3 regions of the Pelagibacterium sp. 26DY04 genome follow, and region 1 is predicted to be linked to each of the others. Evidence: predicted binding sites of a transcription regulator. Region 1 holds the regulator's gene; each other region holds the start of a gene.
What was found. Region 1 encodes PhoB, which activates phosphate uptake and scavenging genes when phosphate is short. Its sites were predicted from a motif close to TGTCATNNANCTGTCAT; they were not measured.

Region 1 (7,840 bases):
CGGTCGTCAGCCGCGGCTTCGGGCACGGAGCAATCGGCACTTTTGCTGTCAATCTTTCCGGGTGCCTGGTTATCGGGCTTGCCGGGGGGCTTGCCGTTGGTGCGGATGGAAGACTGAGCCCCCAGGGGGCCGCGTGGCTATTGCTGGTGACTGGTCTTCTGGGTGGCTACACCACCGTGTCGAGCTTTTCGTTACAGACGCTAACCCTGTTGCGTGCGGGCAAGGGTGGGATGGCGTTGGTCAATATCGGAGCTTCGCTGCTTTTTTGCCTCAGCGCTACGGTGACCGGCTTTGCCGTTACCTACAGCCTCGGAGCCGTCTTATGAACGGGGGGCGGCTGGCCGGTTTTATCGCAGTGGGCGGAGCAATGGGCGCGCTGCTGCGATTTGTCGTTTCGATGGCGGCGCTGGCCCTGTGGCCGGATTGGAGCGTAGCGGGAACGCTGATCGTCAACATCTTTGGATCATTCGCTATCGGGCTGGGTGCGACCTGGGCGGTGCGGCGCAGCCTATCCCCGACGCTCGAAGCGTTCCTTATTGTAGGATTCTGCGGGGGTTTCACCACGTTCTCGGCATTTTCCCTCGAAACGGTGATGCTGATCGTGGGCGGGAACTGGGCCGGGGCGGGGGTCTATGTTCTCGCGTCCGTCGTTCTTTGGCTCGCGGCCGCCTGGGCCGGCTGGACCGCCGGCGAGTGGGTGTTTGCCGGCAAACCGGGCCATGACCACACCAAATCTTAAGTCGGTTCGTCCATAAACGGAGCTTGAAGCTTGGGGGACGAGGATCATGCTCAGCCGCATCAACGCCATGGGCGTTCTGTTCGCGATCGCCGCGTTGATGGCGCTGGCCCTGGTCGGCGGACTGGTGCTCTATGCAATCCTCGAGAATCCGGGTTCGAACAGCTATGCGCTGCTTGCCGAGGCGTTCCTCAATGGCCGCCTCGATACCACCACCTGCTACGATGGAGATTGCGCGCGGTTCGAGGACAAGATCTTCGTGATGTTCCCTCCCGTTCCGGCGATTATCGCCCTGCCCTTCGTTGCGCTGTTCGGGGTGGATTTTTCCGGCTTCGTGCTGCTCTCGGGTCTCGCCTTCGCACTCTCGGTGTGGCTTTGGTGGCGGATCTTCGAGGGGCTGAAGATCGATCGCGACGTCGCCACGTGGCTGCTGTTGGGGATTGCGTTCGCCACACCGCTCTATTTCGTGACCATCCGTGGGGATGGGGTGTGGTTTTTTGCCCAGGCTATTGGATTTGCGTTTACCTCACTCGCCATCCATCAGCTCGTGCGCGGAGGGAGCCTCGTCCTGGCTGGGGCCTGCATCGGTGCCGCGTTTTTGTGTCGGCAAATGGCGGTGTTCTACCTGCCGTTCCTGTTCGCCCTGGCGCTGGACAGATACGAGCCACTGATCAGCTTTCGGCGCGAGCACATCATACGGGCTTTAAAGCTCGGGCTTCCCGTGGCGGTCGCGGTGCTGGTCTATCTCGCCTATAATTATTTCCGCTTCGGCGATCCGATGCAGACCGGCTATCCCTACATGATGGGTGCCGACATTTCCGAGGGCGGATCGATGATCAACTATCGATTGGCCGAGCATGGATTGTGGTCGACGGCATATCTGCTGTTCAACACGGTCTATATGTTCCTCCAGGGCTTCCACCTCGAGTTCGGCGGCAATTCCATGGTCGACCCCGTGGGCCTCGATGCCGCCGGCACGGCGATCCTGGCCGCCAGCCCGTTCGTGCTTTTCGCCTTCTTCGCGCCCATGCGCCGCCCCGTATTGATCGGGATCGCGACGATCCTGGTGATCGCGGTACCGACGCTGTTCTATCACTCCAATGGCTATTCCCAGTACAACGTACAGCGGTACGCGCTCGATTGGCTGCCGATCGTTTTCTACCTGCTGGCGCTGGCGGTGAGCGAGAAGGATATTCGCGGACTGGCCCTGCTGGTGACCTACGGAATCGGGCTCAACCTCGCGACCATGACGTTTCTGGCGCTCGGGCTGGCGGCCTGATCTATTCTGCCGCCCAGGCGCCGAATTGGGCGTTGTGAAGGCGGGCGTAGGCGCCATTGCGGGCTAGAAGCTCCTCGTGGCTGCCCTGTTCGACAACGCGGCCGCCATCGACGACGACGATCCTGTCGGCGTTGCGGATGGTGGCGAGGCGGTGGGCGATGACCAGGGTGGTCCGCCCTTCCGAAAGCGCGGCAAGTGCCTGCTGAATCTGGAGTTCGGTTTCTGTGTCGAGCGCCGAAGTTGCCTCATCGAGGATGAGGATCGGCGGGTTCTTCAAGAAGATGCGCGAGATGGCGAGGCGCTGCTTCTGACCGCCCGAGAGCTTGACGCCGCGTTCACCGATCATGGTATCGAGTCCGTCTGGAAGCTGGGCAATGACGCCATCGAACTGCGCCTTGCGGGCCGCATCCATGATTTCCTCATCGGTGGCACCGAGACGACCATAGGCGATGTTGTCTCGGATCGAGGTGCCGAACATGAAGACGTCCTGCTGCACGATACCGATCTGATTGCGCAGGGAATCCTGGGTGATCTGGCGGATGTCGATGCCATCGACGGTGATCGAGCCGCTGTCGATTTCGTAAAAGCGCGGCAGAAGAGAGCATATGGTCGTCTTGCCGGCGCCCGAGGGGCCGACGAGGGCAACGGTTTCGCCTGCGCGAATGTCGAGCGAGATATCCCGCACGGTGGGGCGAGCATCCGAATAGGCAAAACTCACGGCATCAAAGACGATATCGCCCTTGAGCGAAGTGACTTTTCTCGCGTCGGGCGCATCGACGATATCGGGCTCGGTATCGATCAGTTCGGTGAAGCGTTTGAAGCCGGCAATGCCCTTGGGGTAGCTCTCGATAACGGAAATGATCTTGTCGATGGGGCGGAACAGCACTGTGACGATCAGCAGGAATCCCACGAACTCGCCATAGGTCATTTGGCCGTACATCACCAATGCCGTGCCGGCCAGCATGACCAGAAGCTGCACGAAGCTCTTGGCGAGATAGGAGATCGAGATCGAGGCCGTCATGATCTTGTAAGCCTGGAGCTTGGTCGTGCGGTATTTCTGATTGTCGCCTTCGAACAGGCGCCGCTCGTGTCCTTCATTGGCGAAGGCGCGTACGGCACGGACGCCGCCGATCGATTCTTCGATGCGCTGGTTGAAATCGCCCACCCGGCTGTAGAGCCGCTTCCAGGTCATGGTCATGGCGCTGCCGTAGCGGAAAACTATGAAAGCAGCGACGGGCACGATGATCAGGGTCAACATCGCGAGTTGGAGATTCATCAGCGCCATGATGATGAAGGCGCCGATAAAGGTCATGATCGCGATGAACACATCCTCCGGGCCATGGTGGGCTATCTCGCCCACATCCTCGAGGTCCTTGGTGACGTGGGTGATCAGATGTCCGGTTTTCTTATTGTCGAAATAGCCGAACGAAAGCTTGTGCAGATGATCGAAGGCCTGCCGGCGCATGTCGGTTTCGATCCCGATGCCCAACGCGTGGCCCCAATAGTTGACGATCGAGAGCAGCACGGCGTTGAGCAGATAAACCGCCAGCAACCCGCCCGCAGCCGCGAGTATCCAGAACCAGTTCTGGCTGGGCAGGAGCCGATCCACGTAGAGCTGGACGACTACCGGAAAGCCAAGCTCGAGCAGGCCAACGACCACGGCGCAGCCGAAATCAAGGGCAAACAAGCCCTTGTAGGGGACGTAATAGGAAAAGAAGCGGCGCAGCATATCGGATCACTTTACGAACGTGTCCCGAGTAGGCGCTTAAAATGGACCCGTCAAGTCAGGTTTCCGGCGCGACCGGGATGTACTCGGAAACTGAGATATTTGTGTCCGGCGAAATTGACAACCGCCCCGACGGCAATACCCGTGCCATGAGCCACCGCTTCAGGCAGCAGCCACCAGCCGATAAGCGGCAAGATATGGTCGAGAAGACTGACCGAAATAGTCATGACCACCACGGCGCCCACGGCATTGACGATGAGGAACAGCGCCGCCTGCATGGCGATCGGCCGGGGCGAATTGGGAAAGACATAGGCGCGATAGAGCGTGAAGCCCGCGCTCATTCCGATGAGGTAGGCGACGAACACGGCGGCGGAAAACGGCATCGCCAGCGAGAGCGGGAAGCGCACCAGCCAATTGATCGCGGCCGCCAGTCCTCCCAGCAGTAGGAACCGCACGAGCTGCGGCAACCGAAGAAATGCTTGGGGCCTCATATGCCGATCCAGGCAAGAAAGAAGCCCAGCGCCAGCCCGGCGGCGAGCATCAGGCTCTTGGGATCTTTCATGGCGAAGGCCACTGGGTCGTCGTTGAGTTCGCCGCGAAAGCACAGCATCCAGATGCGGCCGATCCATAGGAACAGGGCAGCGGGCATTAGCCAGAGCCAGATGGAGTCGGAATAAAAATCCGCCGCCAGTGCGTCCTGGGTGAGATAGAGCACGAGGATCAGAACCGATCCGATACCGCTCGCCACGCCCATGGCCATGATGAAGGGCGCATCCGTGGTGAAATATCCCCTCCCCCCGACCTTGCCCACGCCACCCTTGTCGGCCAGACGCTGCACCTCTGTGTTGCGTTTGGCAAAAGAGAGCGACGCGAACAGGAACATCGAGAACACCAGCAGCCAGGGCGAGGCCATGACGCCGACAGTGACGATGCCGAGAACCAGACGCAGGGTGAAGAGCACTGCGAGGGTGAACGCATCAAGGATGGGCTTGCGCTTGATGCCCATCGAATAGGCAACAGTCAGGACGAGGTATGCTCCCAGCGTTGCAACGACCAGCGGATTGACCAGCGCGCCGAGGACGAAGGAGATCGCCATCGCCACCGGAATGGCAACAACAGCTTCAGCGATCGCCATGCGGCCTGAAGCAAGCGGCCGGTCACGTTTGGACCAGTGGCGGCGGTCGTCGGCAATGTCCCAGAGATCGTTGAGCAAATACGTGGCCGAGGCGAGAATGCCCAACGCGAGGAAAGCGATGCCGGCGCTGGCCCAGGCGGCGGGATCGAGCATATGCCCCGCCAGCATGAGGGGAACGAACACCAAGGCGTTCTTGGCCCATTGATGCGGTCGGGCGGCTTTGACCCAATCCCTCAGACGCGCCGGACGGGTGATGGCGTGTTCAATCGCCGTCAACCTGGTTGCGGCCCGAGAGAGGCGGCCATTGGTTTCCACCAGTACCGCACCCTTGGCAATGCGCCAGACATTGAGATCGGACGCGCAATCGCCGGCATAAACGAAGCCATCGGGAAACATATCGGCCAACCGCTCGGCCTTGGCGCGTCCCTTGAGATTGGTCACACCATCGGAGGCCAGTGTCTTGTCGATGAAAGGGAACCGCCGCGCGATACGCATGGCCAAAAGGCTGTCGGCTGCCGTCGCCAAAATGATCGTGCGCCCCTTGCTCTTTTCAGCCTCGGCATAGGCGGCAACCGCTTCGTTGACCGGAAGGTCATCGACCTCCAGCGTCACCCGCGCCGCGAGCTGCTGTTTGAGATGCGCCTTGCCCTTGACGAGCCACAAGGCAATCAGAAACAGCCCGAGGGGATTGACCTTTAGAAACGCAAATACCGTTTCGTGCAGCAGATCGGTACGGATCAGCGTGTTGTCGAGATCGAGAACCAGCGGCAAGAGACGGGGCTCCGTTTTAGCCTCGGTTCGTTTGACGGCAATGGCTGATTTGGGCATGGCACCTGCTCGCACCGGAACTAACCGGTTATCGCGGGCGCGGAGGATAAGCGCAAAGCAAAGCGCAAATGAACGTTAATGACGCTTCATTTGAAACAAAAGCAAACCGGCTGCGACATTTACGTTTTGTCGAGCCGGTTTAATAAAACAGCGCAGAATTTCGATAAAGTTCTATCTAACCAACCACGAATTTCTCGTCGAAAGCGTAGCCGGCACCGCGCACCGTGCGGATCGGATCCTTGGCCCGCCCCTTGTTGATGGCCTTGCGCAGGCGGCCCACATGCACATCGACGGTCCGTTCATCGACATAAACATCGGTGCCCCACACGCCATCCAGCAATTGCTCACGGGAATAGACGCGGCCGGGATTGCCCATGAGATATTCGAGCAAGCGATACTCGGTGGGGCCGAGATGGACTTCCTTGCCAGAACGCCGGACGCGATGGGTGGTCCGGTCCAGCTCGATATCACCAGCCTTGAGAACGGCGGCGATGAGCTGGGGATTGGACCGGCGGAGCAGCGCATTGATGCGCGCCATCAACTCAGGCAGCGAGAAGGGCTTGACGACATAGTCGTCGGCCCCGGTAGCAAGCCCGCGCACCCTCTCTTCCTCCTCACCGCGGGCGGTGAGCATGATGATGGGGATGCGGGCGGTGTCGGTACGTGCACGAATGCGCCGGCAGATTTCAATCCCCGAGGTGCCCGGCAGCATCCAGTCGAGCAGGACGATGTCGGGCGTGTTCTCGGCAATGCGCAGCATCGCCTCTTCAGAGTCTTCGGCCGTGGAAACGGTGAAGTTTTCGGCTTCGAGATTGTAACGGAGCAGTTCGACGAGATCGGCTTCGTCTTCAACGACAAGAACCTGTGGCGTCATACGTCAGCCCTTGATCTGCTCGCGCTTTACATCCTCGACATCGGCAGTCAGCGACTTGCCGGTGGCGAGGAAGTAGGCTTGCTCGGCGATGTTGGTGGAGTGGTCGCCGACCCGTTCGAGGTTCTTGCCGCAGAACAGAAGATGCGTGCACATGGTGATGTTGCGCGGATCCTCCATCATATAGGTCAAAAGCTCGCGGAACAGGGAGACATAGAGTGCATCGACTTCAGTGTCGCGTTCGACGACATCGACGGCCATATCCTTGTCGCGCGCCGCGAAGGCATCCAGCGAGAGTTTGACCTGGCGCAGGGCAAGCTCGCCCATGTGGCGCAGACCGTTCTTGAACTGCACCGACATGGCCAACCCTTCGATCTGGGTCGAACGGCGGGCCGTGGATTTGGCCATGTCGCCGATGCGTTCGAGATCGTTGGCGACGTGGATGGACGCGATCACCAGACGCAGATCCTGCGCCATGGGCTGGCGGCGGGCGATGATCGAAACGGCCATATCGTCGATCTGGGTCTGCATGGCGTCGATCTTCTTGTCGGCGGCTACAGTGGCGAGAGCCAGTTCGCTATCGGCGCGGATCAGCGCCTCGGTGGCGTTGACGATGGCCTTTTCGACCAGGCCGCCCATTTCGGAGATCGAGCGGGCCAGTTCGGTCAGTTCGTCCTCGTAGGACGTAACGATATGTTCTGTTGACGGGGGCATCTGGTCCTCCTCCTTACCCGATCCGGCCGGTGATATAATCCTGCGTGCGCTTTTCCCGCGGATTGGTGAAAATCTCTTCAGTCGGACCTTCTTCGATCAGCTTGCCAAGATGGAAGAACGCCGTCTTTTGCGATACGCGGGCGGCCTGCTGCATGGAGTGGGTGACGATGACGATCGTGTAATTGGTACGCAGTTCGTCGATCAGTTCCTCGATGATCGCCGTGGCGATCGGATCGAGCGCCGAACAGGGCTCGTCCATAAGGATAACTTCCGGACCCACCGCAATGGCCCGCGCGATGCACAAGCGCTGCTGCTGGCCGCCCGAAAGCCCGGTGCCGGGCTGATGGAGCCGGTCCTTGACCTCCTCGAACAGACCCGCCTTCTGCAGCGAGGTCACTACGATTTCCTCAAGATCGGCCTTATTGCGAGCCAGGCCGTGGATCTTGGGGCCATAGGCGACGTTCTCGAAAATCGACTTGGGGAACGGGTTGGGCTTCTGGAACACCATGCCGATCCGGGCGCGCAGCTCGACCACGTCGAGGCTGGCGTCA
Region 2 (7,840 bases), 1.5 Mb from region 1:
CGCGATCGTCGAAACCACGCCGGGCCGCATGATGCTGGGGCAGATCCTGCCCAAGGGCGTGCCGTTCGAGGTGGTCAACCAGCTCATGACCAAGAAGAACATCTCCAAGGTCATCGACACGGTTTACCGTGCCTGTGGCCAGAAGGAGACCGTGATCTTCTGTGACCGCATCATGGATCTGGGCTTCAAGCAGGCCTGCCGCGCCGGCATCTCGTTCGGCAAGGACGACATGGTGATCCCGGATTCGAAGGCCAAGATCGTGGGCGATACCCGTCGTCAGGTCGAGGAGTTCGAGCAGCAATACAATGACGGCCTCATCACCCATGGTGAGAAGTACAACAAAGTCGTCGACGCCTGGGCCAAGTGCGGTGACAAGGTCGCCGAGGAGATGATGAAGCGCATCTCTGCTCACGAGAAGGACGACAACGGCCGCTCGCGTCAGATCAACTCGGTCTATATGATGAGCCACTCCGGCGCCCGTGGTTCGGTCGCCCAGATGAAGCAGCTCGCCGGCATGCGCGGCCTCATGGCCAAGCCGTCGGGCGAAATCATCGAGACCCCGGTGATCTCGAACTTCAAGGAAGGCCTGACCGTTCTCGAGTACTTCAACTCGACCCACGGCGCCCGTAAGGGTCTGGCCGACACCGCGCTCAAGACCGCGAACTCGGGTTACCTGACCCGCCGTCTCGTGGACGTGGCGCAGGACGCGATCATCACCGCTGACGATTGCGGTACCGAGCGCGGCCTGACCATGGAAGCGATCGTCGACTCCGGTCAGGTGGTCGCCTCGCTTGGCCAGCGTATTCTGGGCCGCGTTTCGGCCGACGACATCTACGTCCCCGGTACCGACGACGTTCTTGTCGCCAAGGGTACGCTGATGGACGAAGCGGATGTCGAAAAGATCGAGGCTGCCAAGGTCCAGTCGGTGCGCATCCGCTCGCCGCTGACCTGCGAGGTTCGCCAGGGCACCTGCGCGACCTGCTATGGCCGTGATCTTGCCCGCGGTACCCCCGTCAACATGGGCGAAGCGGTCGGCGTCATCGCGGCTCAGTCGATCGGTGAACCGGGCACCCAGCTCACCATGCGCACGTTCCACATCGGTGGTACGGCCCAGGTGGTGGACAACTCTTATCTCGAGGCCGGTGCCGAGGGTAAGATCGCGTTCCGCAACAAGAACATTGCGACCAACTCGGACGGCCACATCGTCGTCATGGGTCGCAACGTCTCCATCGTCATCGTTGATACCGATAGCAAGGAACGCGCCGTTCACAAGCTCGGTTATGGTTCGCGTCTGCGGGTCAACGAGGGCGATCAGGTCAAGCGCGGCCAGCGTCTGGCCGAGTGGGATCCGTACACCCGTCCGGTCCTGACCGAGGTCGAGGGCGAGGTGATCTTCGAGGATCTGGTCGATGGGGCTTCGGTCTCCGAGCAGACCGACGAGACCACCGGCTTCACCAAGCGTCTGGTCATCGACTGGCGTTCCAGCCAGCGCGGCGACGGGCTTAAGCCCGCCATCGCCGTCGGTTCGAAGGGGCAGCCCTTCAAGACCGATCGTGGCACCGATGCTCGGTACCTGATGAGCGTGGATGCGGTCATCGCCGTCGAGCCGGGCACCCGCGTTGCCCCCGGCGACGTCCTTGCCCGTATTCCGCTCGAAAGCGCCAAGACCAAGGACATCACCGGCGGTCTGCCGCGTGTGGCCGAACTGTTCGAGGCTCGCCGTCCGAAGGATCACGCGATCATTGCCGAAATCGATGGCACGATCCGCTTCGGTCGCGACTACAAGAACAAGCGTCGCATCATCATCGAGCCGAACGATGAGAGCCTGGAGCCGGTCGAGTACCTCATCCCGAAGGGCAAGCCGTTCCACCTGCAGGAAGGCGATCCGATCGAGCGGGGCGAGTATATCCTGGACGGCAACCCGGCACCGCATGACATCCTTGCCATCAAGGGCGTCGAGGAGCTGGCCAAGTATCTCGTCAACGAGATCCAGGAGGTCTATCGCCTGCAGGGCGTGTTGATCAACGACAAGCACATCGAGGTGATCGTTCGCCAGATGCTGCAAAAGGTCGAGATCACCGAGCCCGGCGAGTCCGGCCTGCTCAAGGAAGAGCAGATCGACCGCATCGACTTCGACGAGCTCAACGAACAGCTCGTTGCCGATGGCAAGAAGCCCGCGGAGGCCGTTCCGGTCCTGCTCGGCATCACCAAGGCGTCGCTGCAGACTCGTTCCTTCGTCTCGGCCGCGTCCTTCCAGGAGACGACCCGCGTCCTCACCGAGGCCGCCGTCTCGGGCAAGGCCGACCTGCTCGAAGGCCTCAAGGAGAACGTCATCGTCGGCCGTCTCATTCCGGCCGGTACGGGTGCTCGCATCTCCAATGTGCGCCAGATCGCGACCAAGCGCGACGACCTCATTCTCGAAGAGCGTCGCCGCCAGGCCGAAACGGTTGCCATCCCGGCGCCCGAGGCCATGCCGGAAGCTCCGGCCGAATAAGGTCGCAAGCATCGTAACAATAGGAAAATGGGGGCTCCGGCCCCCATTTTTATTGCGCGCGGCGATGTCGCAAAACCGCCATCGATCCGTCAAGCAACGGTAAACGGCCTGTCACAGGGCGGGACTTAAATCCTCGCGGTTTTTGATCCGTTGTCAGGAGGCACCCCCGTGGTCCGACAGTCCTTGTTATCGTTCGTTTCCCTTTTTGCTCTCGGCGCAGCCGCCCATGCGCAGGATGCGCAGGAATTTTCCGCCGTGCTGCTCGAGCATGCCCGGGTCCCGGCCCAGACCTTTCTTCCAGCCCCGGCCGATGCACCCGTCAGCCTCAACATTTCCGGCCGCTTTGCCGGCGGTGAGCGCAGCGAAGCGCCGTACAGCGTGATCGACGCCAATTCCGGTCTCGGCCGTCCGTTCCCCGGCCAGCCGCTGCAGGGCTTTTCGGGCATCCGCTCGCTGGGCGACGATCGCTTCCTGGTGCTCACCGACAACGGGTTCGGTTCGAAATACAATTCGTCCGATGCCATGCTGATGTTCAACATCCTGGTACCCGATTGGGAAACGGGGCAGGTCGCTGTTGAAGAAACGATCTTCCTTTCCGATCCCGACCGGGTCGTTCCGTTCCCGATCACCAACGAACATACCGACACCCGCTATCTCACCGGTGCCGATTTCGATCCTGAATCCATTCAGCCGGTCGGCGATCATTATTGGATCGGCGACGAGTTCGGCCCCTGGCTGATCGAGGTCGACGAGGACGGCGTGGTTCAGCAGGTTTTCGCCACCGAGCCGGGCGGTGAATTGCTGCGCAGCCCCGACAATTTCTTTGTCGGTTCGGTCAATCCCGGTGCCGGCCAACCCGAGAACCTGCGCACCTTTGGTTCCGGCGGTTATGAGGGCATGGCGCTGGGCGAAGACGGCACCACGCTCTACCCGCTATTGGAAAAGCCGATCTGGATGCCGGAAGAGGGCGCGCAGGAAACCATCGACGGCGCATCCGTGCTGCGCATGTTCGAATTCGACACCGAAGAGGGCGAGTGGAGCGAAGTGATCCGCTATTATCCGCTCGAAGACCCCACCCATGCGATTGGTGATTTCAACATCATCGAGGGCACCCGCGCCCTGATTATCGAGCGCGACGGCCGCGAGGGCGACCCCCGCGACGAGAGTGTTGAAAATCCCGCTCAGTTCAAGCGCATCTATCTTGTCGATCTCGAACGCACCGACGAAAGCGGCGTTCTGGAAAAGATCGCCTATATCGACCTCATGAACATCGAGGATCCCGATGGCGTCGCTCCGCGCGGCACGATCGAGGGTGTCTTCAACTTCCCGTTCGTCACCATCGAGGATGTCGACCGCGTCGATGAGACCACCATCGTTGTCGCCAACGACAACAACTATCCCGGTTCGGTGGGCCGCGAAGCGGGCCGTGCCGACGACAACGAGATCATCCTTCTCGACGTCGCCGATTTCCTCGCTGCTGAGTAGCGGCAAAGCAAAACGTTGGGGAAGGGGCCTTCGGGCCCTTTTCTTTTTGTTTACCTTCAATCAACCTCTTGATTGCGCGGTTCGGCCCCCCATATCCCGCCATGCACGAAGTGCAGGGCAGGTGATCAGCAGGGCTCTGCGGCTTTTTTCCCGGAAAGCCTTGACGATTCTGAATCAACCCAGTAATACCCGCCCTACCTAAGCGGTCGGTCGTGATCCGGCACCGAATGCGAAGCGCCCAATGCGACGCATTCAAGCCGATCAAACACACTGTCGGGTAGTTAGACGCAACAAGTCTTGGGCGCATGATTGCTTCCGGTTCGGAGGTGATCCTCTGCATTCTTGGCGCCGCCGGTTCCGTACGGAAGTCCGGGCAGGCGCCGCTCGCTTGTTATGTCGACAAGGATTTTGTTTGTACGGATGAAAAGAGGGTTCGAGCGATATGCCGACCATTAATCAGCTGATCCGCAAGCCCCGGCAGGCCAAGCCGAAGCGGAACAAGGTTCCGGCGATGGAGGCCAACCCGCAGAAGCGCGGTGTTTGCACGCGTGTCTATACGACGACCCCCAAGAAGCCGAACTCGGCTCTGCGTCGTGTGGCCAAGGTGCGCCTGGTCAATCAGCGTGAAGTTATTACCTACATCCCCGGCGAGGGTCACAACCTGCAGGAGCACTCTGTTGTGCTGATCCGCGGCGGCCGTGTGCGCGACCTTCCGGGCGTGCGTTATCACGTGCTGCGCGGCGTGCTGGACACCCAGTCGGTGAAGGATCGCAAGCAGCGTCGTTCGAAGTACGGCGCGAAGCGGCCGAAATAAGGAGATCTGTGAGCTATGTCCCGTCGGCATCGTGCAGAAAAGCGTGAGATCAACCCCGATCCCAAGTTCGGTGATCTGGTTGTCTCCAAGTTCATGAATTCGCTCATGAAGGACGGCAAGAAGTCTGCCGCCGAGAGCATTGTCTATGGCGCATTCGAAGTTATCGAGGAGCGGACCAAGCAGGACCCCATCCAGGTGTTCCATGGCGCTCTCGACAACATCCGTCCGGCCGTTGAAGTTCGTTCCCGCCGTGTTGGTGGCGCGACTTACCAGGTTCCGGTCGAAGTCCGTGCCGACCGCCAGCAGGCTCTCGCCATCCGCTGGTTGATCGATGCTGCGCGCAAGCGTGGCGAGCAGACCATGGTTGGCCGTCTTTCGGGCGAACTGATGGATGCCATGAATGGCCGTGGTCAGGCGGTCAAGAAGCGCGAAGACACGCACCGTATGGCTGACGCCAACCGCGCGTTCTCGCACTACCGCTGGTAAGGAAGACGATCATGGCTCGCGAATACAAGATCGAAGACTACCGCAATTTCGGCATCATGGCGCACATCGATGCCGGCAAGACCACCACGACCGAACGCATCCTGTTCTACACCGGCAAGTCGCACAAGATCGGTGAAGTCCATGACGGCGCTGCCACCATGGACTGGATGGAGCAGGAGCAGGAACGCGGCATCACCATCACGTCCGCTGCCACGACCACGTTCTGGCAGGGCCGTGACGGCAAGAAGCGTCGCTTCAACATCATCGATACTCCGGGCCACGTCGACTTCACCATCGAGGTCGAGCGTTCGCTGCGCGTGCTCGACGGTGCCGTCGCTCTGCTTGATGCCAACGCCGGTGTCGAGCCGCAGACCGAAACCGTCTGGCGCCAGGCCGACAAGTACCACGTTCCGCGTCTGATCTTCGTCAACAAGATGGACAAGATCGGCGCCGACTTCTACCGCTCGGTGGAAATGGTCGGCGAGCGTCTGGGCGCCAAGGCCGTTGTTCTTCAGCTCCCCATCGGTGCCGAGAACGAGTTCGCCGGCGTCGTCGATCTCATCGAGATGAAGGCTCTGGTCTGGAACGGTGAGCAGCTGGGTGCGTCCTGGGATATCGTCGATATTCCGGCCGACCTGCAGGATCGCGCCGAAGAATACCGCGAGAAGCTCGTCGAAGCTGCCGTCGAAATGGACGAGGCGGCGATGGAGGCCTATCTCGAAGGCGAGATGCCGGATAACGACACGATCCGCAAGCTGATCCGCAAGGGCGTTATCAACACCGAGTTCTTCGGTGTGCTGTGCGGTTCGGCGTTCAAGAACAAGGGCGTTCAGCCGCTTCTTGATGCTGTGGTGGATTTCCTGCCTGCGCCCAACGACGTGCCGGCCATTCAGGGTATCGACGCCAAGACCGAAGAGCCGATCGAGCGTCACGCTGATGACAACGAGCCGCTCTCGATGCTGGCGTTCAAGATCGCCAACGACCCGCACATGGGTTCGCTGACCTTCTGCCGCATCTATTCGGGTCACCTCGAAGCCGGTGCGCAGCTCGAAAACACCGTCAAGGGCAAGCGCGAGCGCGTTGGACGTATGTTCCAGATGCACTCGAACTCGCGTGAGCAGATCACAGAAGCCTTCGCTGGCGACATCGTTGCCATCGTCGGCCTCAAGGACACCACCACCGGCGACACGCTCTGCGTGCCCAACAGCCAGGTCATCCTTGAGCGTATGATCTTCCCCGATCCGGTGATCGACATTGCCGTCGAGCCCAAGTCCAAGGCCGACCAGGAAAAGATGGGTCTGGCGCTGCAGCGTCTTGCTGCCGAAGATCCCTCCTTCCGCGTCAAGTCGGACGAGGAATCGGGCCAGACCATCATCTCGGGCATGGGTGAACTTCACCTCGACATCATCGTCGATCGCATGAAGCGCGAGTTCAAGGTCGAGGCCAATATCGGTCAGCCGCAGGTGGCGTATCGTGAAACGATCACTCGCCAGGCCGAAATCGACTACACCCACAAGAAGCAGTCGGGTGGTTCGGGCCAGTTCGCTCGCGTCAAGCTCATCATCGAGCCCAACGAGCCTGGTGCCGGTTTCACCTTTGAAAGCAAGATCGTCGGTGGTTCGGTTCCCAAGGAATATATCCCTGGCGTGCAGAAGGGTCTGGAGTCCGTCATGGGCGCCGGTATCCTGGCTGGCTTCCCGATCGTCGACCTCAAGGCAACCCTCGTCGATGGTGCTTACCACGACGTCGACTCCTCGGTGCTGGCGTTCGAAATCGCGGCTCGTGCCGCTCTGCGTGAAGGTCTGCCGAAGGCCGGTGCGAAGCTGCTCGAACCGATCATGAAGGTCGAAGTCGTTACCCCCGAAGAATATATGGGCGACGTCATCGGTGACCTGAACTCCCGCCGTGGCCAGATTCAGGGCACGGAAAGCCGGGGTATCGCACAGGTCGTCAACGCCTTCGTGCCGCTGGCCAACATGTTTGGCTATGTGAACTCGCTGCGCTCGATGAGCCAGGGACGTGCACAGTACACGATGGTGTTCGATCACTACGAGCAGGTGCCCCAGGCGGTCGCCGACGAAGTCCAGGCCAAGTACGCCTGATAGGAAACCAATTTTTTCAGCAGCCCCAACCTGCTGAGTATGGAGATATGTGATGGGCAAGGAAAAATTCAGCCGCAGTAAGCCGCACGTGAACATTGGCACGATTGGTCACGTTGACCATGGCAAGACGTCTTTGACGGCAGCGATCACCAAGGTTCTGGCCGAGTCGGGTGGTGCGACGTTCACCTCGTATGACAACATCGACAAGGCGCCCGAAGAGAAGGCGCGCGGCATCACGATCTCGACCTCGCACGTCGAGTACGAGACCGCGAACCGGCACTATGCTCACGTGGACTGCCCCGGCCACGCCGACTATGTGAAGAACATGATCACCGGCGCGGCGCAGATGGACGGCGCGATCTTGGTGGTTTCGGCCGCTGACGGCCCGATGCCGCAGACCCGCGAGCACATCCTTCTGGCCCGCCAGGTCGGTGTGCCGGCGCTTGTGGTGTTCCTCAA
Region 3 (7,840 bases), 1.8 Mb from region 1:
GCGCTGCACGTCGAGGGCTATGATGTTGCCCGAGCCTTCCCAAATGGCGTTGAGCGGGGCCTCGCGGTAGAGCCACGGCATGGGGGTATCTTCGATGTAGCCCATGCCGCCCAGTGCTTCCATGGCTTCGACGGTGACGAATGGGCAGCGCTTGTTGTTCCAGTATTTGGTGAGAGCGACCGCGAGGCGGGCGAAGCCTTGATCGGCAGCGTCAAAGGCTTGGGCGACGCGGAAGGCGAGGGTAAGGGCGCCCAGCCATTCAAGCGTAAGATCGGCGAGAAGATTTGCCATGAGCGGCTGGTGGATCAGCGGCTTGCCGAAGGCGGAGCGGTGGCGAGTCCAGTCGAGGGCTTCAAGGAGAGCGCGGCGCATGAGGCCGGCAGGGGCGATCGCGGTATCGAGGCGGGTGTGGTGGACCATTTCGAGAATGGTGCGGATGCCCTGGCCGGGCTCGCCCAGCAGTTCGGCATGGGCGCCGTGATATTCGATCTCGGCCGAGGCATTGGAGCGGTTGCCGAGCTTGTTCTTCAAACGCATCAGGTGGATGGCGTTGAGGTTGCCATCGGGGAGGCGGCGGGGGACCAGGAAGCAGGTCAAACCCTGGGGGAGTTGCGCGAGGGTGAGGAACGCGTCGGACATTGGGGCCGAGCAGAACCATTTGTGGCCGGTGAGGCGATAAGCACCATCGGCGGGCTCTGCGAGCGTGCGATTGGCGCGCACGTCCGAGCCGCCCTGCTTTTCGGTCATCGCCATGCCGATTGTGGCGGCGTGCTTTCGGGCGACAGGAGCGTCGTCAGGGTCGTAATCGGCGGTGGCGGCGAGGCGGGCGAGATCGGCGGCGAGGCCATTGTGCCGGCGCAGGATGGGGATGGCCGCATAGGTCATGGTCATGGGGCAGCAGACGCCCGGTTCGACCTGGCTCATGAGATAGACCATGGCGGCATGGGCAGTATGTCCGGCAGGTGCGCCGGACCAGGGCAGGGCGGCGTATCCCGCTTTAAGACCGGTCCGCAAGAGACGGTGATAGGCATCAGCGAACAGGACCGTGTCGATGCGCCGGCCGCCGGTGTCGAACCGCTCGAGAACAGGCGGCTGTCCGGTGGCGAGGCGGTGTCCATCGACGACTAGATCGGGCTGCCCGAGACGTTCGGCGAAGGCGCGGGATGGCTCCTGGGCCTGTTGGGGCAGCGCCGCGCGCAGGGCCGGGTCGCCCTGCCATAAGGACAGGGTGGTGCGTAGGGCCGGCTGATTGACGACGGCAAAAGGATCCGCTTGCTGCATGGCGCCTCTCCCGGCCCGATTGGACCGCCCATCATGGCTGGCGTCAATCGGGAAAGAGGAACCTTTCGTTCCGGCAGCCCGTTTTTCCGCCCATAACGGTAAAGCAAAGGAGACGAAGATGATTGAACGGGATCGCGAAACCGTTGTCGTGACCGACAATGGCGGCGGCGGTGGAGGCGGCGGCGGGTTCATCGCGGCAATCATCGTCGCCCTGATCGTCATCGTGGGCATCATCTGGTTCGTCAACGCCAACACAGGCGGCGAGGGCGGGTCCGTATCGGTGGACGTGCCGGCCGTGGATGTGCCCGAGGTCGACGTGGACGTGTCGCAATAATGCACGACGATGTCGAAAGCATCTTGTTGGAGCGAAACGGGCAGTTCCCAAACAGCGAACTGCCCGTGATCGTCTATCGCGGCGTCGGCGAGGGTTCGGCAACCGCCGATGCGGTGCAGGCAATGTTCGCGCGCAACGATTGGCCGCCGCAGTGGGTGGATACGATCTTCGATTACCACCATTATCATTCGACAGCTCATGAAGCGCTGGGTGTCGTTTCCGGTTCGGCCCGGCTTGCGCTGGGCGGGCCCGGGGCGCGGCAGGTGGATGTGCGGCCCGGCGATGTCGTGATCATCCCGGCCGGCGTGGCGCACAAGCTCGAAAGCTCGAGCGACGATTTTGCGGTGGTGGGAGCCTATCCACCGGGGCAGGATTGGGACATTCTCAAGGGCAAGGACGGCGATTTGGAGCGGGCGACCGCGAACATCGCGCGCTTGCCGCTGCCGGAAACCGATCCCGTCGGTGGCAAGGCCTTACTGGAACTCTGGCGCGAGGGCTGAGACAATGAAGTGGCGGGGACGCAAACGGTCGAGCAACATCGAGGACCGGCGCGGGGCGAGCGGAGGCATGTTTGGCCGCTCTACAGGGCTGGGCGGTTCGGGATTTCGCATACCGACCGGCGGGAGAGCCGGCGGCGGGCTGGGGATCGGCGCGATCGTCATCATGCTTATCATCGGCATGGCGCTGGGGATCAATCCGCTCTCGCTGCTCGACGGATCGCTGGGCACCGGGACGAGCGGAAACGGTTCTGTTTCACGCCCCTTGCCGGAAGCGGGCGAGGACGACCTTGCCGATTTCGTGGGGGTTGTCGTGCAAGACACCGAAGACCTCTGGACAGAGGTGTTCGTCGAAAACGGCATGACCTATGTGCCCGCGACAGTGGTGCTGTTCACCGACATGAGCCAATCGGGCTGCGGGATGGCCGATGCGCGCACTGGCCCGTTCTACTGCCCGGCCGACCAGAGCGTTTACATCGACCTGGCGTTCTACGAGACGCTGCGCAGCCAGTTCGGGGCGCCCGGCGATTTCGCACAGGCCTATGTGATCGCTCACGAGATCGGGCATCACGTTCAGAATTTGACCGGGGTGCTGCCGGAATACTCGCGGGCCATCCAGTCGATGAGCCAGGAGGAGGCCAACGCCTATTCGGTGCGGATCGAATTGCAGGCCGATTGCTATGCAGGCGTGTGGGCGAACTATGTCGGGGAAGAAAACCTGCTCGAGAGCGGCGATATCGAGGAGGCGATCAACGCTGCCGAACAGATCGGGGATGACGCGATCCAGAGCCGTACGCAAGGGGTGGTGGTTCCCAAGACCTTTACGCACGGCACTTCGGCGCAGCGGCAGGAATGGTTCGAACGCGGCTATTCCGGCGGCGATCCGGGGCAGTGCGACACGTTTTCCGGGGCGATTTAGACAGAGAGCTTCAGGTTGCAGATGAACCTGAAGCTCTCTTCTTTTGGATTCCGGAACGTAGGCCAAGTCCTTGGCCCGGAATCGAGATTTTACTTCAAGCCGCTTTACAGCGAGATGCGGTAGACGCCGAAACCGGCTTCGCTGGTATCGCCGGTGGGCTCGATGGTGATGGCGGTCACGTCGGCCAGGTGCTGTTCGGCGGCAGGGCCGGTTTCGAACAGCACGGTGGTGTCACCGATTTCGGCAAGGGACCAATTGCTGTCGGCGGCCGGGTCGATGGTGCCCTGCTCGACGATGTAGCGCACGATCACGTCGCGGTTGGTATCGGGACCGATGAAGACGATCTTGCTCGAATCGATGCCCGGGAACGAGCCGCCGCCGCCGGCGCGGTAGTTGTTGGTGGCGACGATGAATTCCTGAGCCGGATCGATAGGCTCGCCATTGTACATCAGATCGACGATGCGGTTGGCATCGGGGTTGGTTTCGCCCGAGCCGTCGGCTGCGTATTTGGACGGCTGGGTGATGTCGATCTTGTAGGTCACCCCGTCGATCACGTCGAAATTGTAGGACGGGAAATCGGGGTTGATGAGCTGGGCGTCGGTGGCGCCGGCCTCGACCTGGTTGAACATGCCGGCGGCGCGTTCGAGCCAGTTCTTGACGTCGGCGCCGGTGATCTTCACCGCCTGGATGGTGTTGGGGTAGAGGTAGAGATCGGCGACGTTCTTGATGGCGACCGGGCCGACGGGGACGTCGGTGTAATAGTCCGGACCGCCACGGCCGCCGGCCTTGAAGGGGGCGGCAGCCGAAAGGATCGGCAGACCTTCCCATTCGGTGCCCGCCATCATCTGCTCCATGTACCAGGTCTGGGCGATATTGACGATCTGCACGGACGGATCGTCGGCGACCAGAGAGAAATAGGAGTGGAGCGGGGCAGCGGTTTCACCGACCGGGCGGCGGATATAGTCGAGGGTTTCCTGGTGGGCCGCTTCGACCGAAGCCACGACTTCCTCATCGGATTCGACGGTGGCGGTCACCGCACCGTCGACGCGCTCGTAGATGGGGCGCGCTTCGGAGGTGTGGGACACTACGGTCCAGGAGCCGTCGTCGCCGCGTTCGAGCAGCAGATCGATCAGGCCCATATGGCTGCCCCAGAAGCCGGGCATGACGGCGGGGACGCCCATCAGCGTGCCGTTCTCGATATCGACGCCTTCCACATCGGCATAGTCGGGGCCTGGGAAGACGAGGTGGTGGTGACCGGTAAGGATGGCGTCGATGCCTTCGACCTCACCGAGATAGAGCGAGGCGTTTTCCATGCCCGGAGTGTAGCCGTCGCCGCTGATGCCCGAGTGCGAAAGGGCGATGACGATATCGGCGCCTTCTTCGCGCATCTTCGGGACATAGGCGCGGGCGGTCTCAACGATATCGCGCACGGCCACCTTGCCCTCGAGATGAGCGGCATCCCAGCTCATGATCTGGGGCGGGGTGAAGCCGATCAGGCCGATGCGGATGGTGTGGCTTTCGCCGGCGCCGTCGACCAGCTCCTTTTCAATGATCACATAGGGATCGAACAGGGTGTCGTCCGCAAGCGGATCGTCGCCCAGTTCGGTGCCGTTGACGACGTTGGCAAGAACCACCGGGAAATTGGCCCCGGCCATGGCCTGGTCGAGGAATTCGAGACCATAGTTGAATTCGTGGTTGCCGATCGTGCCCGCGTCATAACCGAGCTCGTTCATGGCGGCGATGGTGGGGTGCAGGTCCGATCCGTCGATGCCGCGCTCATAGGCGACATAGTCGCCGAGCGGGTTGCCCTGGATGGTGTCGCCATTGTCGAGAAGGATGGCATTACCGGCCTCGGCGCGGATGCTCTCGATGATCGAAGCGGTGCGGGCCAGGCCCATCGTGTCGTTGGGGGCGTCGGTGTAGTAGTCATAGGGCATGATGGCGACGTGGATGTCGGTCGTTTCCATGATGCGCAGATGGGCCTGGTTGGACTGGGCCAGCACCGCGAACGGGTGCATCACAACGGCGGCCGCGCCGACCGAGGCCGTGCCGGCGAGAAACGCGCGGCGCGAAATCGTAAGAGAATTCATGAGGTCCCTCCACGGACTGAACTTGATGGCCCGCGACAACCGCCGCGGAACGCCCGCCCCCCTTGCCGCAGTTTTCTGACGGTCCGATGACGCGCGCGAGGAAGCGTCGCGCCTTTTTATCTTTTGGTCAAATTTCTTTTCGTGGCGGGCTGCTGACAGCGTTTGTCACGACTGCGCGGTAGCGTCAGGTCATTGCTTTGAAAGGGAGAAACCCAAATGACACTCCGCACCTATCATGGAAGCTGCCAGTGCGGCTCTGTTCGGTTCGAGGCCGATATCGATCTCAGCCAGGGAACGGGGAAGTGCAATTGCACGAGCTGCCGCAAGCGGCGCTGGTGGAGTGCCACCATCAAGCCCGAAGCGTTCCGGGCGCTTGAAGGGGAAGACACCTTGGTGCCCAATCGCGGTGGCACCGGCCTGTTTTGCCCAGGCTGCGGATTGACCCCGTTCGCTCGGGTGGCGGCGGCGGAATGGAACAATGGCGCCGAGGTGCAGATCAACGTCGCGTGTCTCGACGACGCGACGCCAGAAGACCTGATCGCCGCGCCCGTCACCTATTTCGACGGTCTTAACGACAATTGGTGGAACGTACCGGCGGAGGTCCGGCACCTTTAGGCAGCTTGGGGGTGCTCTTGGCTGGCGCTGTTGCTGGATTCCGGGGACAAGCCCCGCAGCGGCGCCCCCACAGCCGCTATTCTGCGACGGCCGGCTCGCCTTTCTGCTCACGCACGAGGTTAAGGAAGCGCGTGAAGAGGTAGTGTGAGTCGTGCGGGCCGGGGGAGGCTTCCGGGTGGTACTGCACCGAGAACACAGGCTTGCCATCTACCTGCAGGCCGGCGTTGGAGCCGTCGAAAAGTGAGACATGGGTTTCACTCACGCCGGAGGGCAGGCTGTCGCGGTCGACGGCGAAACCATGGTTCATAGAGGTGATCTCGACCTTGCCGGTGGTGAGGTCTTTCACCGGATGGTTGGCGCCGTGATGCCCCTGATGCATCTTCTGGGTTTTGCCGCCCAGGGCGAGGCCGAGGAGCTGGTGACCAAGGCAGATGCCAAAGACCGGCTTGCCGGTTTCGATGACCTTCCGGATGGTGGGCACTGCGTATTCACCGGTCGCGGCGGGATCGCCGGGGCCGTTGGAGAGGAACACGCCGTCGGGGTTATGGGCCATGATGTCCTCGACCGTCGCGGTGGCGGGCACCACGGTGACGCGGGCGCCCTGGTCGGCGATGCAGCGCAGGATGTTGCGCTTGGCGCCGTAGTCGATGGCGACGATGTGGAACTGGGGATCTTCGAGGCGGCCATAGCCCTCACCCCAGCGCCAGCGGGTCTCGTCCCAGCGATAGGTCTGGGTGGTGGAGACTTCCTTGGCGAGGTCGAGGCCTTCGAGACCGGGGAAGGCGTCGAGCGTGGCCTGAAGCTCGGTTTCGTCGAACTGTCCGTTAGGAGCGTGGGCGATCACGGCATCGGCCATGCCCTTGTCGCGGATGAGAGCGGTGAGGGCGCGCGTATCGAGGCCGGCAATGCCGATGATGCCGCGCTTTTTGAGCCAGGCGTCGAGTTCATTGGCGGCGCGGTAATTGGATGGGCTGGTGATATCGGCCTTGATCACCATGCCGCGCACGCCGGACGCCGCGGCCATGTTGACCGTCTCGATGTCCTCGTCATTGGCGCCGACATTGCCGATATGGGGGAAGGTGAAGGTGATGATCTGGCCGGCATAGGAGGGATCGGTCAGGATTTCCTGGTATCCGGTCATCGCCGTATTGAAGCAGACCTCGCCGGCCGCCATGCCCGTGGCACCGATGCCGCGACCCTCAAGGCGCGTCCCGTCGCGGAGGATGAGGACTGCGGTAGGGGCGGTTTCCAGCCAGCCGGACATTGGGCTTCTCCTTCAGGTGAGGCGCGCTCGCTGCGCGCAAGTTCAGGCACACGGAACCCCCGGCCAAAGTCGCCGTTTGGTGGTTCTGTCCGCCCTATATTGAATTTGAGCGAACCTATTTGAAGGGGCAGGCGCGGTCAACCGAGTCCTTTGCTTTTGAAGGTATTGGAAATCAATAGCTTAGGGTGAGCGTGACATTGTGCTCGTCACGCAATTGGCTTTGGCCGAGCGATTGGAGTATAGAGCGCTCGCAACCAATGAACATGAAGGACGCCGATCATGCGCGACCAGATCAGTGCTGCCATGAAGGATGCCATGAAGGCCCGCGACGGACGTCGGACGACGACGCTGCGGCTGATCAACGCCGCCATCAAGGACCGCGAAATCGCGGCGCGGGGCGAGGGCAGGGACGGCATCACCGACGAGGACATCCTCGCCATCCTGCAAAAGATGGTCAAGCAGCGCGAGGAATCGGCGGCGCTATATGGCCAGAACGGGCGGCCCGAACTCGAGGCGCAGGAGCGCGAGGAAATCGAGATCATCAAGGAATTTCTCCCCCGTCCGCTGACGGAAGCCGAAATCGATGCGGCGATCAAAAGCGCGATCGCCGAGACGGGCGCCGAGGGGCTGCGGGACATGGGCAAGGTCGTGGGCGTCCTCAAGGCCAAATATCCCGGCCAGATCGATTTCGGCCAGGCCTCCAAACAGGTGAAGGCGCAACTGAGCGCATAGGCTATGCGCGCGAGACCGAGCGGCCTATAGTCGTTCCTGCTTGCCTTGGCTTGTGGGGACCTGACGATGCCAGCCGAAAAGAACTCTTCTCGCTTTCCATCCATCCTG

Region 2: a site for PhoB is predicted at 2,560-2,576, ahead of NO932_RS10740 (esterase-like activity of phytase family protein). Genes of this name have one in related genera too.
Region 3: a site for PhoB is predicted at 5,197-5,213, ahead of NO932_RS13655 (bifunctional 2',3'-cyclic-nucleotide 2'-phosphodiesterase/3'-nucleotidase). Genes of this name have one in related genera too.

What each region holds. Positions count from the first base shown of each region.
Region 1 covers NZ_CP101731.1:690,099-697,938, reverse strand. The annotation lists gene NO932_RS03200 (CrcB family protein) at 1-326, shown strand, start outside; gene NO932_RS03195 (CrcB family protein) at 323-739, shown strand; gene NO932_RS03190 (hypothetical protein) at 786-2,015, shown strand; gene NO932_RS03185 (ABC transporter ATP-binding protein) at 2,017-3,744, opposite strand; gene NO932_RS03180 (GtrA family protein) at 3,795-4,232, opposite strand; gene NO932_RS03175 (UbiA family prenyltransferase) at 4,229-5,704, opposite strand; gene phoB (phosphate regulon transcriptional regulator PhoB) at 5,880-6,578, opposite strand; gene phoU (phosphate signaling complex protein PhoU) at 6,582-7,289, opposite strand; gene pstB (phosphate ABC transporter ATP-binding protein PstB) at 7,303-7,840, opposite strand, start outside.
Region 2 covers NZ_CP101731.1:2,181,732-2,189,571, reverse strand. The annotation lists gene rpoC (DNA-directed RNA polymerase subunit beta') at 1-2,494, shown strand, start outside; gene NO932_RS10740 (esterase-like activity of phytase family protein) at 2,663-3,979, shown strand; gene rpsL (30S ribosomal protein S12) at 4,422-4,793, shown strand; gene rpsG (30S ribosomal protein S7) at 4,809-5,279, shown strand; gene fusA (elongation factor G) at 5,291-7,381, shown strand; gene tuf (elongation factor Tu) at 7,434-7,840, shown strand, end outside.
Region 3 covers NZ_CP101731.1:2,752,858-2,760,697, reverse strand. The annotation lists gene NO932_RS13675 (acyl-CoA dehydrogenase family protein) at 1-1,281, opposite strand, end outside; gene NO932_RS13670 (hypothetical protein) at 1,400-1,615, shown strand; gene NO932_RS13665 (cupin domain-containing protein) at 1,615-2,115, shown strand; gene NO932_RS13660 (neutral zinc metallopeptidase) at 2,120-3,031, shown strand; gene NO932_RS13655 (bifunctional 2',3'-cyclic-nucleotide 2'-phosphodiesterase/3'-nucleotidase) at 3,136-5,121, opposite strand; gene NO932_RS13650 (GFA family protein) at 5,338-5,736, shown strand; gene carA (glutamine-hydrolyzing carbamoyl-phosphate synthase small subunit) at 5,813-7,000, opposite strand; gene NO932_RS13640 (GatB/YqeY domain-containing protein) at 7,277-7,732, shown strand; gene NO932_RS13635 (DUF308 domain-containing protein) at 7,799-7,840, shown strand, end outside.